Linked DNA regions of Flavivirga eckloniae. Each later gene encodes a partner of the first gene's protein in a complex. Links are inferred from orthologs where the notes say so. Each region holds a gene or a part of one and is shown on either strand. Other genes may lie near its edges.

Region 1 (10,028 bases):
AATGCATACCCCAAATAAATCTGCAGAAATCAGTTTTTTACAACCAAATCACCCCAGTCAAAAGCCTGTTTTTCAATCGCCTTTTATGGGCAAGGGCGTATATTTAACCATAGAAGTAAAAAACGTAGACGACGTTTACAACCAATTAAAAAGCAAAGGTATTGCCATAGAAATAGAGCTTCGTGATGAACCCTGGGGAGACAGGCACTTTGCAATTGTAGATCCTAACGGAATTGGTATCGATATTGTTACATATACTGCCCCAGAAGAATAGTAACTATTCAATACATTTCAGCTTATCAATAAAAAACTCTTTATAATCTATATCCGTAATATTAAGAGTTCCCTCGGTCCCCTTTAATAGTATCGACTTAATTGGGGACTTTTTTAAATGTAAGATATGAGATTTAGTAAGGTTTCCCTTAAACAAGAACTTTCCACATTCCATGTTCCAAGTATGATAAAACGTAATGGTTTTATTATTTTCAAGCGTTACTCTTACAGACGATCGATTACGGGTAAAATAACTAACGCATCCCAAATCTACTGGAGAGTTTATAAATATACTTGCCTGTTGTCCATACTTATAGAGTTCCACTTCTAAATTATCACTTATTGAATAAGGATCCGTTCGTATATGCTGTTTTTTATAAAACTCATCATACATATTTATAGTATAATGGCATGTATTTCGAAATTTATCTCTTTTTAAACTGGTATTTTCGTTTACTTCTGTAGTTACCGATTCTTGCTGAACTTTTGGAACCTCCTTGGCTTTAATGATAGAATCCTTAATTCTTAATTGTTCTTTTAACACAGCTTCTCGCTTTCTTGCTTGCTCCAATAATTGCTGTTGATGTTGAGAATCCTGAACACGTTGCTTTTCTTTTAATTCCGCTTCCCGCTTTCTGGCTTCTTCCAATAACTTTTGCTGGTGTTCGGCTGCTTCTTTGGCTTTAAGGATTGAATCCTGAACCCTTAACCGTTCCATTAACTCTGCTTCTCGTTTTCTAGCTTGTACTAATAACTCTTGCTTCCGTCTGGCTTCTTCCTTTGCTTTAGTAATCGAATCTTGAATACGTTGCTTTTCCTTTAGTTCTGCTGCGCGCTTAGCCTGTTCCAACAACTCCTGCTTGCGTTCGGCTTCCTCTTTGGCTTTAACTATAGAATCCTGTATGCGTTGTTTTTCTTTTAACTCAGCAGCTTCTCGTCTAGCTTTTTCTAATAATTCCTGTTGGCGCTTAGCAATAGCTTCTGCTTTAACTATCGAATCCCGGATACGCTGCTTTTCCTTTAGTTCTGCTGCTCGCTTAGCCTGTTCTAATAACTCCTGCTTGCGTTTGGCTTCCTCTTTGGCTTTGACAATAGAATCCTGTATACGCTGTTTTTCTTTTAATTCAGCAGCTTCTCGTCTAGCCTTTTCCAATAGTTCCTGTTGCTGCTTAGCGATAGCTTCTGCTTTAACTATCGAATCCCGAATACGCTGTTTTTCTTTTAATTCGGCAGCTTCTCGTCTAGCCTTTTCCAATAGTTCCTGTTGCTGCTTAGCGATAGCTTCTGCTTTAACTATCGAATCCCGGATACGTTGCTTTTCCTTTAGTTCTGCTGCTCGCTTAGCCTGTTCCAACAACTCTCGTTGGCGTTTGGCTTCCTCTTTGGCTTTGACAATAGAATCCTGTATACGCTGTTTTTCTTTTAATTCAGCAGCTTCTCGTCTAGCCTTTTCCAATAATTCTTGTTGGCGCTTAGCAATAACCTCTGCTTTAACTATCGAATCCCGAATACGTTGTTTTTCTTTTAATTCAGCAGCTTCTCGTCTGGCCTTTTCCAATAATTCTTGTTGGCGCTTAGCGATAGCTTCTGCTTTAACTATCGAATCCCGGATACGCTGCTTTTCCTTTAGTTCTGCCGATCGCTTAGCCTGTTCTAACAATTCCTGCTTACGCTTGGCTTCTTCTCTTACTTTGGCAATCGAATCCTGTATACGCTGTTTTTCTTTTAATTCGGCAGCTTCTCGTCTAGCCTTTTCAAGCAGCTCTTGTTGGCGCTTGGCTATGGCTTTTGCTTTTGCTACCGAATCCCGAATACGCTGCTTTTCCTTTAGTTCTGCTGCTCGCTTAGCCTGTTCTAATAACTCCTGCTTGCGTTTGGCTTCTTCTCTTACTTTAGCAATCGAATCTTGTACGCGCTGTTTTTCTTTTAATTCTGCTTCTCGTCTTGCTTTTTCCAACAGCTCTTGTCGGCGCTTAGCTGCTTCCTTAACTTTAAGTATCGAATCTTGAATACGCTGCTTTTCCTTTAACTCGGCTTCCCGCTTTCTAGTTTCTTTAGCTTTAACAATAGAGTCTTGTTTTCTTTTTTCGTCTTCTTTCTTCTTAATTATAGCGGCTATCTTGTTCTTTCTATTTTCTTCTTCCTTAATCGCTTCTTCAAATTCCTTTTTTTCATTAGCGTAATACAAATCCATCATGTCTTCATTAACTTCTAAAAAATCGGAATTCACAAAACCAACCCATTCCTTGTACACAATTTTATAGATATCCTTGCCTAAATAAGCTGTAACTGTACATGATTCATTCTCTTTAAATTCGGCTAAAGGTTGCGACGTATCAAATGGTTTTTTATACATACTGCCGTCCTCATAAAAAGTAGTGGGTATAGCTACTTCTTGAGAAAAAACACTATGAGTTACCATAATGCAAATAACCAGAGAGAAAAGTTTCATATGGATTAATTAAAGAAGGTGTAAATATAATATATTAAACCAATAACAAAGCAATGTAAATTAAATCGAAAAAAAGATAATGCGCTCTAAGTGAATAGACTATTTACGTGCTTCAAAAATAGCACCACAAATTCAAAAAAAGCTCAATATTTATAGATACAATAGCAACATTTAGTTTTTTGCTTACGACCTTGTAAACAAAAAAACTTTAGGAGTAATACTTTTTAAAATGGAGGGGATAATTGAAAATTACTCTGCTAATAACTCATTAACAAAACTTGAAAACTCTGTTTTAAAAGCAACATATTTTTCACCAGTAGCAGGACCATTAAAACCTGTATGAATTTTTCTTACCTCACCCGTTTTATCAATAAATATAGTTGTTGGATACGACAGTACATGATTAAGCATAGGCAACTTTTCTTGAGCTTTTACCTTACTTGAAGAGCCGTACTGTGCTAACAAAACGGGGTATGTTATCCCGGTTTTATCTTTTAAACGTTTAATATTATTAAAAGCTGCTTCCTCGGTTTTTACATACTCAAAAGCCAAAGCTATTATTTCTATATCCTTATCCGGATTGTTTTTATAAAACTCGGAATAAAACTTACTCTCATCTAAACAATTAGGACACCAGGTTCCCATAATTTGTACTAAAACGACTTTATCTTTAAAGCGCTCATCGTTTAAAGAAACCATAGTTCCGGTTTCGTCGGGGAATGAAAACGCTACTTTATCGTAGCCTTCTTTTAAAAAGGTAAGGGTATTAGCATCAGGTAACTCATAAGTTTCATTACGTTTGGCCGTAAATGGCTCCTTAAAATGGTTTCCAGAATAAAACGTACCAACCATAGTACTATCGGTTACTGTAGCTGTGAATAAAAATGCATGAGCACCATCAAACGTTGATAGTTTAAGTTGATTACCATCTAAAACACCTTCCAAATAACGATAATCCCCTGTGGTTGTTCTAAAGGTTCCGGTAACGATATGCCCCTTCTGACTAAAAATTCCTTTAGCAATGTATCTATCCTCTTCAACTTTCGGACTAAAAACTGCCTCCCAATTTCCTGAAATTTCGTTTGTAGGTTTTTCCGAAGTATCGAATCGAACCGTATTCTTTTCAGCAGAAAAAGCCATGATTCTATTTAACCCAGCTTTCACAAAACTTCCTGTAAGAGCACCATCTTCAATTTTAGCAACTAAATAACCTTCAAAAACAGGCATTTTAATATATACCGAATCATTTTTATAAGTAACATCCTCAACTTCAATAATCTCTTCGGCATTTAGAATGTTTAATTTATTTTCAGAAATTACTTCGAAATTAAACGGTAAATTTTCAGTTTCATTTACTTTTAATAAAGCACGATACGTCCCCGTTTGTAATGTGTTTGTTTTTGCTTCTTGCTTGCAAGCCAAAACGAAAAGAGCTAAAAAGACTATGGTAATGTATCTCATAAAATCTATTTGAATGGTATTATTCGAAATAACGACACAATACTAACAAATAAAAAATAATATTTACTTCATTAATACCACAAATTAAAAGCAATGTTTGAATGCTAGCTTCAATATTTTATCTTTGCACTCTTAAAATAGCAAATGTTTTATGAAAATTTCTTACAATTGGTTAAAACAGTTTTTAAAAACTGAATGGACTCCAGAACAAACTAGTGAATTACTTACAGATCTAGGTCTTGAAATTGAAGGTGTAGAAAACTACCAATCTGTTAAAGGTGGCTTGGAAGGTGTCGTTGTTGGAAAGGTTTTAACTTGTGTTAAACACCCTAATGCCGATAAACTAAAATTAACCACTGTAGATGTAGGAGGTGAATCTCCTTTACAAATTGTTTGTGGTGCACCCAATGTAGGTGTTGGACAAAAAGTTCCTGTTGCCACTATTGGAACAACGCTTTATACGCCAGAAGGAGAATCCTGGACCATAAAAAAAGGAAAAATACGTGGTGAAGAAAGTCATGGAATGATTTGCGCCGAAGATGAATTAGGCTTAGGAAAATCCCATGATGGCATTATGGTTTTAGATGCCAATGTAAAAGTAGGAACACTTGCTGCAGATATTTTTGATATAGAAAACGATCAGGTTTTCGAAATTGGGCTTACACCTAATAGAGCAGATGCCATGAGCCATTTAGGAACGGCTCGCGACCTTAAAGCTGGTTTAATTCAGAAGGATCTTAATTTGGAACTTATCACGCCATCGGTTAGTGCCTTTCGTGTAGATAACCGTACCCTGAAAATTGATATCAATGTAGAAAATAAAGATTTAGCTCCTCGGTATTGTGGTGTGACTATATCTGGCATAAAGGTTAAAGAATCGCCTGCCTGGTTACAGCACCGTTTAAAAGCCATTGGATTAAGTCCTATAAACAATATTGTAGATGCAACAAATTATGTGTTGCACGATTTAGGGCAACCTTTGCATGCGTTTGATGCTGTAAAGATTTCTGGCAATAAGGTAAAAGTAAAAACCTTACCTACCGGAACAAAATTTACTACTTTAGATGGTGTAGAGCGTGAGTTGCACAAAGATGACCTTATGATTTGTGATGCCGAAAAACCCATGTGTATTGCCGGAGTTTTTGGTGGTATTGATTCTGGGGTTACAGAAGCTACTACGAGTATCTTTTTAGAGAGTGCCTATTTTAACCCTGTTAGTATTCGTAAATCTGCGAAAAGACACGGACTAAATACTGATGCTTCTTTTAGATTTGAGCGAGGTATCGACCCTAATATTACGGAGTATGCATTAAAACGTGCTGCTTTATTGATTCAGGAAATTGCTGGTGGAGAAATTACTAGCGATTTAATCGACCTTTATCCTAATAAGATTAAAGATTTTGAGGTACGCTTAAGCTTTGAGAATGCTAAAAAGCTAATCGGTGAAGAAATTCCTAAAGAGATTATAAAACGCATTCTAGCCTCTTTAGACATTAAAGTAAATAACGTTACCGAAACGGGCTTAGGTTTAACCGTTCCGGCTTATAGAAATGATGTACAACGCGAAGCAGATATTATTGAGGAGATACTGCGTGTGTACGGATACAATAACATTAAAACCACTAAAAAACTAAACGCGTCTATTTCGGGTACATCAAAATTCGAAGATTATAAAATACAGAATATTGTAGGCAATCAATTAGTCTCACAAGGGTTTTACGAAACACTTTCTAATTCGCTAACAACTCCTAATTATACCGCTTTAAGCGAACAACTAAAGGAAGAACACAATATTACCATTCTTAATTCTTTAAGTAATGATTTATCGGTTTTAAGACAATCGTTATTGTTTTCCGGATTGGAAGCCATTTCGTTTAACATTAATAGAAAACGTGGCGATTTAAAGCTCTTTGAATTTGGTAAAACTTATCATGGTTTCGGAGATAAAAAAGAAGAGTTTAAGCACTTATCGCTTTTTGTAACAGGAAACGATACGGCAGAGAGTTGGCATAGCCCAAGTAAAAAAGGCGATTTCTTTCTTATAAAAGGCTATATTATTACTGTATTAGAGCGTTTGGGGATTTCGAGATTTAATGAAACCCCAGTTAAAAACGACTTTTTTAGTGAAGGTCTAGAATTTAGTTTGGGTAAAACCAAATTGGTTGACTTTGGATTAATAAAAAAGCAAATATTAAAACATTTCGATATTTCACAGGATGTACTATTTGCAAATTTTAATTGGGATGCCATTCTAGATTTAGTTAAGCATAATACTATTAAGTTTAATTCTATTCCTAAATACCCGGAAGTACGTCGTGATTTTGCTTTGTTATTGGATGATAAGGTTACGTTTGAATCTATATACAAAATCGCGAAACAAAGCGAGAAGAAGTTGCTAAAACATGTCAATCTATTTGATGTGTATCAAGGTAAAAACTTGCCAAAAGGTAAAAAGAGTTATGCCGTTAGTTTTACATTGCAAGACGAAAACAAAACGCTTAACGATAAGCAGATTGATAAAATAATGAGCAAGCTACAAGCTAACTTTGAAAAACAACTTGGGGCGGAGCTGAGATAAATATGATGTTGCGAACAAGGATCACTCTAACAATTATTCTCTTGGTTTCTTTTAAATTGAGTGCCCAGGAGATAGCCTTAGAAAAGAAAAAGAAGGACACCACATCGATTGGTCGATTAGCTGTATATGATGCCAAACAAGCTTTTTTGGGAGTTACACATGCTTTTAGCAGACCATTCCATTGGAAAAAGAAAGACTTTGCGACTTTGGGTGCTATTACCTTGGGATCACTTGCGCTTTCTACCATTGATGATGAAGGCAGTGCTTTCTTTGTTCGTCAGGAACCAGACGTACCAAACCTATTTCAAGAAGTAGGTACTCGGTTTGGTAGTCCACAGGTCTATTTTATTGCAAACGCTGGACTTTACGGCTTTGGGTTATTCACTAAAAATGAGAAAATTAGGAAAACAAGTGTTTTAATAATTTCATCGTCATTTACCGCTGGACTCATACAAAGTTTGAGTAAAACGGCTTTTGGTAGAGCTCGACCAGGGAACATCTATAAAAGCACCGAATTCAGATTTTGGTCGAATGAACCAGAATTCCATTCATTTCCATCAGGACATACTGTTCTATCAGTTACCATGAGTCATGCTATAGCAAAACAGTTTAACAATACGTGGTCTAAAGTTGGTATTTATACCCTAGGTTCCATTGCTCCTATCTCAAGATTATTTTCTGGAGCTCATTGGCTTACAGATGTTGCTTTAGGAGCCGTTTTAAGCATTGTTGTTGTAGATTCTGTAGATAAGTTTCTCTTTAGTACCAAAGCTTATGATTACCAGGTAAAGGAAAAGAACCGCATTTCTTGGAAACTTCATTTTTCTGGGAATAAAATTGGCGTTATAGGCACATTTTAACTATTCTAATTGCTGCTATTACATCAAAACAAACTCTTTGGTTGTGTACTATAAAAAAGAGCTTGCCAAATACTTTATACATCATGTTTAAAGTTTATTTGAACAAGCTCAACCTTAAAAGCAATCTATGTATTTACAAATGGTTTCCTTTATTTTATAAAAAGGAAATTATTAGTTTATTTGAAGCAGCATTCCTTCTTTCGTCATTAGTCATACCTGAACTTCCGGCCCATCCTGTAGTTCTATGACCAAGCTTAATAGCATTGGTAGATCCTAAAAAGCTAGCCACATAAACTTTTACTTTTATCGTATAAGTCCCAGGTGGTAACGCAATCGTATGAGAAAATGTAGAATTATTCATCAAAAGACGAAAACTATTACCTCCAGGACTGTGAATCATAGGTAAATAATTAGATGAATCTGGATCATTAACTCCGTTAATATCAAGTATAGTAAACATTTGAGCAAACCCATCGCTAGTACTAGAATTATTCTGACCGACAAACAAAGTCCAGTCCATCCTCACGGTTTCTTCCTCTAAAATTGTGAATGTTCTTGTTAGGTCTGGAACATCAACCCAAGAAGTCGATTCATTAAGAGTTAAAGCACTATCAGAAACAATTACAGAGGGTATGGTCGTATTATCTACTTCATTTAAGCACTCCCAGTTTGGAACACCAGGAGACCCTATATTCACAGAAGTACATTTATTAGTAGTATCGTAAACCATTAGTCCAGTTGCTGGATTAATAATATTGTTCTTTTGAACATTGGTCATACGAGGAGGTAACAGCCCTTTATCAGAACTATCAACATCTAATATGGCAGAGTTATTAGGTGTTACGGTTCCAATTCCAACTTGGGCATAAGTCATAGAAATTAAACAAATCAATAAGTAAGTTAAGGTAATTTTTTTCATTTTTTATAATAATTAGGGGTATAAGTATGAACAATTATACATAAAAAAGAAACAAATCACAACTAACTGATTACAAATACGTTGAAGTGTTGCCATTCGTCTAAGGCTAGTTGTATTACAACTTATTAAAGAAAATAAACATACAAATAAAAAGAATGCATTTACACAACAAACATGTAAACACCTATAAGTCAACAAATAAACCGTGAGATGTTATTTGTTATTTGTTTTTTGTACTATTGAAAATTTAACATGATTAACCAACGGTTTCTATTAAATTTTGTACCTTTAAGTGATACAGTACACTATGGAAGATTCTAATTATATAAAAATATTTACCGGAGATTTTATAATCGTTCAACGCATTATTGATGAGCTGAAAGCTATTAATATTCATGCCATTGTTAAAGATACTACCGAGTCTGCTCGTTTGGCTGGTTTTGGTGGTGGTATTTTACCCGGCTTTCAGGAAGTTTTCGTAAATAAAGATGAACTAGATCAAGCCGTTCTTGTTGTACAAAGCATAACTTCTCAACTAGATACATAGAAACAAAAAAGGTATTCTAACCTTTCCTATTAAAATACCGATAATGTTTAATAAGTAAGAACAAAGACAACCAGCATTTATTCATAATTTGCTGGTTAAAACTCTAAACTCTCAGAATAAATGATAAAGTTTTGTACGCTGTTAACCTTTAAACCGCTACAGTGTACATTTTATTACGAAGTTCTTTAATTTTAGAATCTTGCATGTACTCATCAAACGTAGTGTATCTATCAATAATACCGTTTGGTGTTAACTCTACAACTCTATTTGCTACAGTTTGCGCGAATTCATGATCGTGCGTGGTAAACAAAATAGTGCCTTTAAAGTTTTTTAATGAATTATTAAAGGCCGTGATACTCTCTAAGTCCAAATGGTTTGTAGGCTCATCTAATTGAAGTACATTAGCTCTGGTCATCATCATTCTAGATAACATGCAACGTACTTTCTCTCCCCCAGATAGTACAGACGATTTCTTAAAAGCTTCTTCCCCACTAAAAATCATTTTACCTAAGAAACCACGAATATTAACTTCTTCTCTTTCTTCTTCAGTTTTTGCCCATTGGCGCAACCAATCAATTAAGTTTAAATCGTTGTTAAAAAACTCGCTATTATCCAGTGGTAAATAAGACTGCGTTGTTGTTACGCCCCAAGCAAATTTACCTGTATCTGCCTTTACTTTGTCGTTTAATATTTGATAAAATGCTGTTGTAGCTCTAGAGTCTCTAGAAAAAACCACAACCTTGTCGCCTTTAGCCAGATTTAAATCTATATCTTTAAATAAGGTCTCACCTTCGGCAGATGCTGCCAAACCTTCAATATTAAGAATTTGGTCTCCTGCTTCTCTATCGCGTTCAAAAATAATGGCCGGATATCTACGAGAAGTAGGTCTTATATCGTCAATATTAAGCTTATCTATCATCTTTTTTCTACTGGTAGCC
Region 2 (4,289 bases), 2.3 Mb from region 1 along the record:
ACTGGTAACAATAAGGATCATTTCTAAATCAACTTCTTTATCATTTATTATATAAGCGTTCCAATCTTGCGTTTTGTAAATAGCATTGTATTCATTTACTACAGCTATATAAACGTCTTCAACTTTTGGTATTTGGATATCTTTTTTCACAACAACTAATTTTAGAGTGTAAAAATAAAGCATTTGTTCTAGCATTTAAAACATATGTACTTCAACCAAGGTAACTTATAGAGTAATTTTATAATTGTCGTTCTTAATGTTTTTGTATACTATCAAAAAAACATTTAAACTAAGTAGTAGCAACAAAAACCTTATAGTTTCACTATGATAAGCTACTCAATAGGACCATTGAATAAAAAAAACTGTTAAGTCTTTTTTAATTCATGTATTAATTAAAACCCAAACCGAATGAAATCTAAACTATTTATACTAATTGCCTTAGTTACCGTCACAAATCTAATAGGACAGACTTTGCAAGAAGCAGGCATCTCTGAAACGGCTCGTAATTTTATTAGAAACTCGGGGTTCGAAGAACAAATTATTAATGATGAGAGATTGCAATATTGCCTTAACGGCATTATTTATTCTGACCCTGCTCCAACAGGAGCGATATCAATAACAACAGTCAATCAGTTATTAAATAATATAACCGCAGGTACAATATCTTCTCCTAAGACATATTTTGTAGATGGAACCTTTGTTTTAAATGCAACTCAAACTATAAATATTCCATCTCATGTTATTGTTTATGTACGGGGAAGTATTTTTAAAACAGGAGATCATGATATAATTCTACCTGGAGCTACAGATTTAGGCCCTGAAAATAGTGATGAACACATATTTCTTATAAGTAATAGTAGAAACGTAAAACTTATTGGTATTGACAACCCTATCATTGAAAGTAACCCAGAAGGCGATGAATACAATAGAGCAACAGGATTTTACCTTCAAGGGAGTAATAACATAGAAATTAGAGGGTTTCATATAAAAAATGTATGGGAAGGTGTAAATTGTAGATGGGAAGTAGATAGGGCTTTAATTAGAAATAACTACATACAAAACACTAACAAAAGAGCTGTTTGGCTTTTAGGAGCCAATGAGTGCATAGCCGTTCATAATTTTATCGATAATGCTGGTTGGGATGGTTTTGACTGGGATGCATTCGCTGGAAGTAGAAGTCCTGACAACAGTGGAACACTTGATACTAGTGCATCGGCGATTGGAGCTCCTGTAGCTACACCTACAGGAAATCTAGGAAACACTGGCTTCGAAAATTTTGTTATCGGGTCAGGAAGATTTATGGGTTTTGTAGAAGAAGGTGCCAGAGACACTTTTATTGTAAATAATATTGGTTTTATGGCCAATTACCTTCCTGCCAATCCGATTCGATTAGGATTCCAATTAGGTTGGGCAGATAATGCAAGCTCAGAAGGGTTTATGAACGATACAGGACTTAGAACCGAAGATAATGTGTTTGTTTCTAATGTCATTTATAGACCAGAAGCTTACAATATAGAAGATCGAGCGGGAAGAGTTAGAGGTGGTGGTGAATATTTTGCAAAAGATGGCACAAACGCTGACCCTAATTTTGATAGAAAAGGACTTACTTACTTTTTCGCAAATGAAGGCTATGGTACATTAAAAGATGGCTCTCCTATTGGTCAAACCACAAATCCTGATTTCTTTAGGGATGCCATTTGGAACGACAATGTTCCTACAAATTTTGAATCTTTTGACAACCGATATGCTGATTTTAACCCTCAAACTAGAGTACAGGCTTTAAAAGATAAATTTCGTATTGGAACGACGACAACACTAACTCCTGAAGGTCCAGTCCCAGTTATTGAAGATAATTGTAACCAACCTCCAACGGGTTTAAAATTGCTTAGTGTTACTGCTAATACCATTACTTTTTCGTTTGACAATGAAGCTACTAATACAAGAACTTTTGAACTACGTTCTTATCCTCCAGGAACTTCCGATCCTTTTAATGTAAATACTAATTCCAATGGTTGGGCAGGTGCATCTGCTGGCGCAACAACCATTACAATGGGAGGAAGAACGGAAGGACAAGCTTATGATTTCTCCATACGAGCTTTATGTTCAGGACAAACCCCTGGAACTAGCTCACCCTCAGAAGTTGTTACACTTACATTTAGCCAGACGTTGAGTACAGAAGATTTTAAAACAGAAGCATCAAATATAATTATATATCCTAATCCAACAGCAGATATCATTAATATTGAATCTAAAAGTGATCTTAATACACTTGAAATCTACGATATAATCGGAAAGAAGGTTTCCAGTTATGGAAATAAAAAAGCTATCAATATAAGCTCTTTAAATCCAGGGATATATTTCTTAAAACTATCACTAGCAAATTCACAAAGTGTGATCACAAAACGGATCATCAAAAAATAAAGAATGACTAACTAAAGAAAGTATTACAAAGCACTTTTAAACTGCTCCAAGAAACGTACATCATTTTCACTTAATAAGCGAATATCACCAATTTGATGTAGTAACATGGCAATACGATCTATACCAACCCCAAAAGCAAACCCAGAGTATTCGGTTGGATCTATTTTACAGTTTTCTAAAACATTAGGGTCTACCATACCACAACCTCCAATTTCCAACCAACCGGTTCCTTTGGTGATTTTATAATCAGTTTCGGTTTCTAACCCCCAATACACATCTATTTCTGCACTAGGTTCTGTAAATGGGAAGTAAGATGGGCGTAATCGTATTTTAGATTTCCCAAACATCTCGGTAGTAAAATGTTGAAGCGTTTGTTTTAAATCTGCAAAGCTTACATCTTTATCTATATAAAGACCTTCAACTTGGTGGAAAAAACAGTGAGATCGTGCCGAAATGGCTTCATTTCTATATACCCTACCCGGTGAAATAGTTCGAATAGGAGGTGTGTTATTTTCCATATAACGTACTTGCACAGAACTAGTGTGTGTACGCAATAAGATATCTGGATTCGTTTGAATAAAAAACGTATCTTGCATATCGCGTGCCGGATGGTACTCAGGCAAGTTTAATGCTGTAAAGTTGTGCCAATCATCTTCTATTTCAGGACCTTCACTAACGTTAAAACCTATACGTGAAAAGATATCAATAATTTGATTTTTCACAATCGATATAGGATGTCGTGCACCAATCTGTATCGGCTCTCCCGGACGTGATAAATCACCATAAACACCTTTTACTTCTTCATTGCTCTCTAACTCTTCCTTTAAGGCATTTACTTTATCTTCAGCCGTTTTTTTAAGCTTGTTTATAGTTTGACCAAACTCCTTTTTCTGATCGCTGGCTATATTTTTAAACTCAGCAAAAAAGTCATTTAGTAATCCTTTTTTACCTAAATATTTTATACGAAACGCTTCAACCTCTTCCTTAGATTGGGTTTTAAAGGTTTCTGCTTCTGCAATGAGTTCTTTTATCTTATCTATCATAACACGCTTAAAATGATGGCAAATTTACTATTTTTTACGAGATTTATGTTAAGGATTGCTGTGGAAATCCTTTTGTTTTAGCAAAAGATTGTGGTCTTTTGGTTATTCTCAAGGCAGTCGTACAAATACGACTTGCGGCTTTAAAACCTAAAAATTTAAGCTATTCATAACTTCAATGTTCTCCATAACCCACATCATCCATTTTACCACTAAATACTTTGTATTGAATTATAAAGTATACTATAACCAGAATTAATGCTATAACAAACCAAATAATGCCTACAGAAAGTCCGTAAGCATCAGCAGCAACATTATACAACGTTAACGAAGGGTTTACATTGTTTGTCGATGGTAATACATTGGGAAATATGGAAGCAACTGTAGAAGCTAATCCGCCCACCAAAAACAAACTGGAAAACAAAAAGCCTAAACCATCTTTTTTAAAGCGCTTAATATTAAACAAGCCAAATAATCCTATAAACGTTATTAAAGGAAATACCCAAAGTATAGGGTAATCTATAAAATTATGAAATGGTTTTGGCTCTATAATATGCCAAATAAACAAAGAGAAAATCACCAATGCCAGAAGCACAAAATTGAGTTTAAAAATAACGTCTTTTAATTTTGGGTTTAAAGCCGAATTGGTTTTGTAAATAATCCAATTGGCACCATGAATAGTCAATACTATTACGCTTATAATGCCCAATAAGATCGTAAACCAATCAATAATACCTAATTGCTCTGCTTGTGGACTAAACGTAGGATTCCAAAGTGGTAAAAAGAAATAATGAGCTTCCTGCGTTGAAACACCATCTTTTACCATTC

What was found.
Region 2: the proteins of pheT (region 1) and pheS are in contact, whole or in part, in a crystal structure (PDB 6P24), measured with the Escherichia coli proteins. The link is inferred for Flavivirga eckloniae from one-to-one orthologs.

The regions. Positions count from the first base shown.
Region 1 is NZ_CP025791.1:5,504,579-5,514,606, reverse strand. The notes cover bases 4,023-7,050. They hold pheT (phenylalanine--tRNA ligase subunit beta), read left to right. Parts: upstream 4,023-4,337; coding sequence 4,338-6,764; downstream 6,765-7,050. Other genes in these bases: C1H87_RS22630 (phosphatase PAP2 family protein), read left to right, coding at 6,806-7,050; C1H87_RS22640 (TlpA disulfide reductase family protein), read right to left, coding at 4,023-4,186. Also shown: C1H87_RS22650 (VOC family protein), read left to right, coding at 1-274; C1H87_RS22645 (hypothetical protein), read right to left, coding at 278-2,725; more of C1H87_RS22640, read right to left, coding at 2,975-4,022; more of C1H87_RS22630, read left to right, coding at 7,051-7,624; C1H87_RS22625 (hypothetical protein), read right to left, coding at 7,779-8,543; C1H87_RS22620 (DUF2007 domain-containing protein), read left to right, coding at 8,836-9,090; C1H87_RS22615 (ABC-F family ATP-binding cassette domain-containing protein), read right to left, coding at 9,239-10,028.
Region 2 is NZ_CP025791.1:3,253,550-3,257,838, reverse strand. Bases 1,455-4,289 are described here. They hold pheS (phenylalanine--tRNA ligase subunit alpha), read right to left. Parts: upstream 3,465-4,289; coding sequence 2,445-3,464; downstream 1,455-2,444. Other genes in these bases: cydB (cytochrome d ubiquinol oxidase subunit II), read right to left, coding at 3,637-4,289; C1H87_RS13480 (T9SS type A sorting domain-containing protein), read left to right, coding at 1,455-2,421. Outside these bases: C1H87_RS13485 (hypothetical protein), read right to left, coding at 1-150; more of C1H87_RS13480, read left to right, coding at 409-1,454.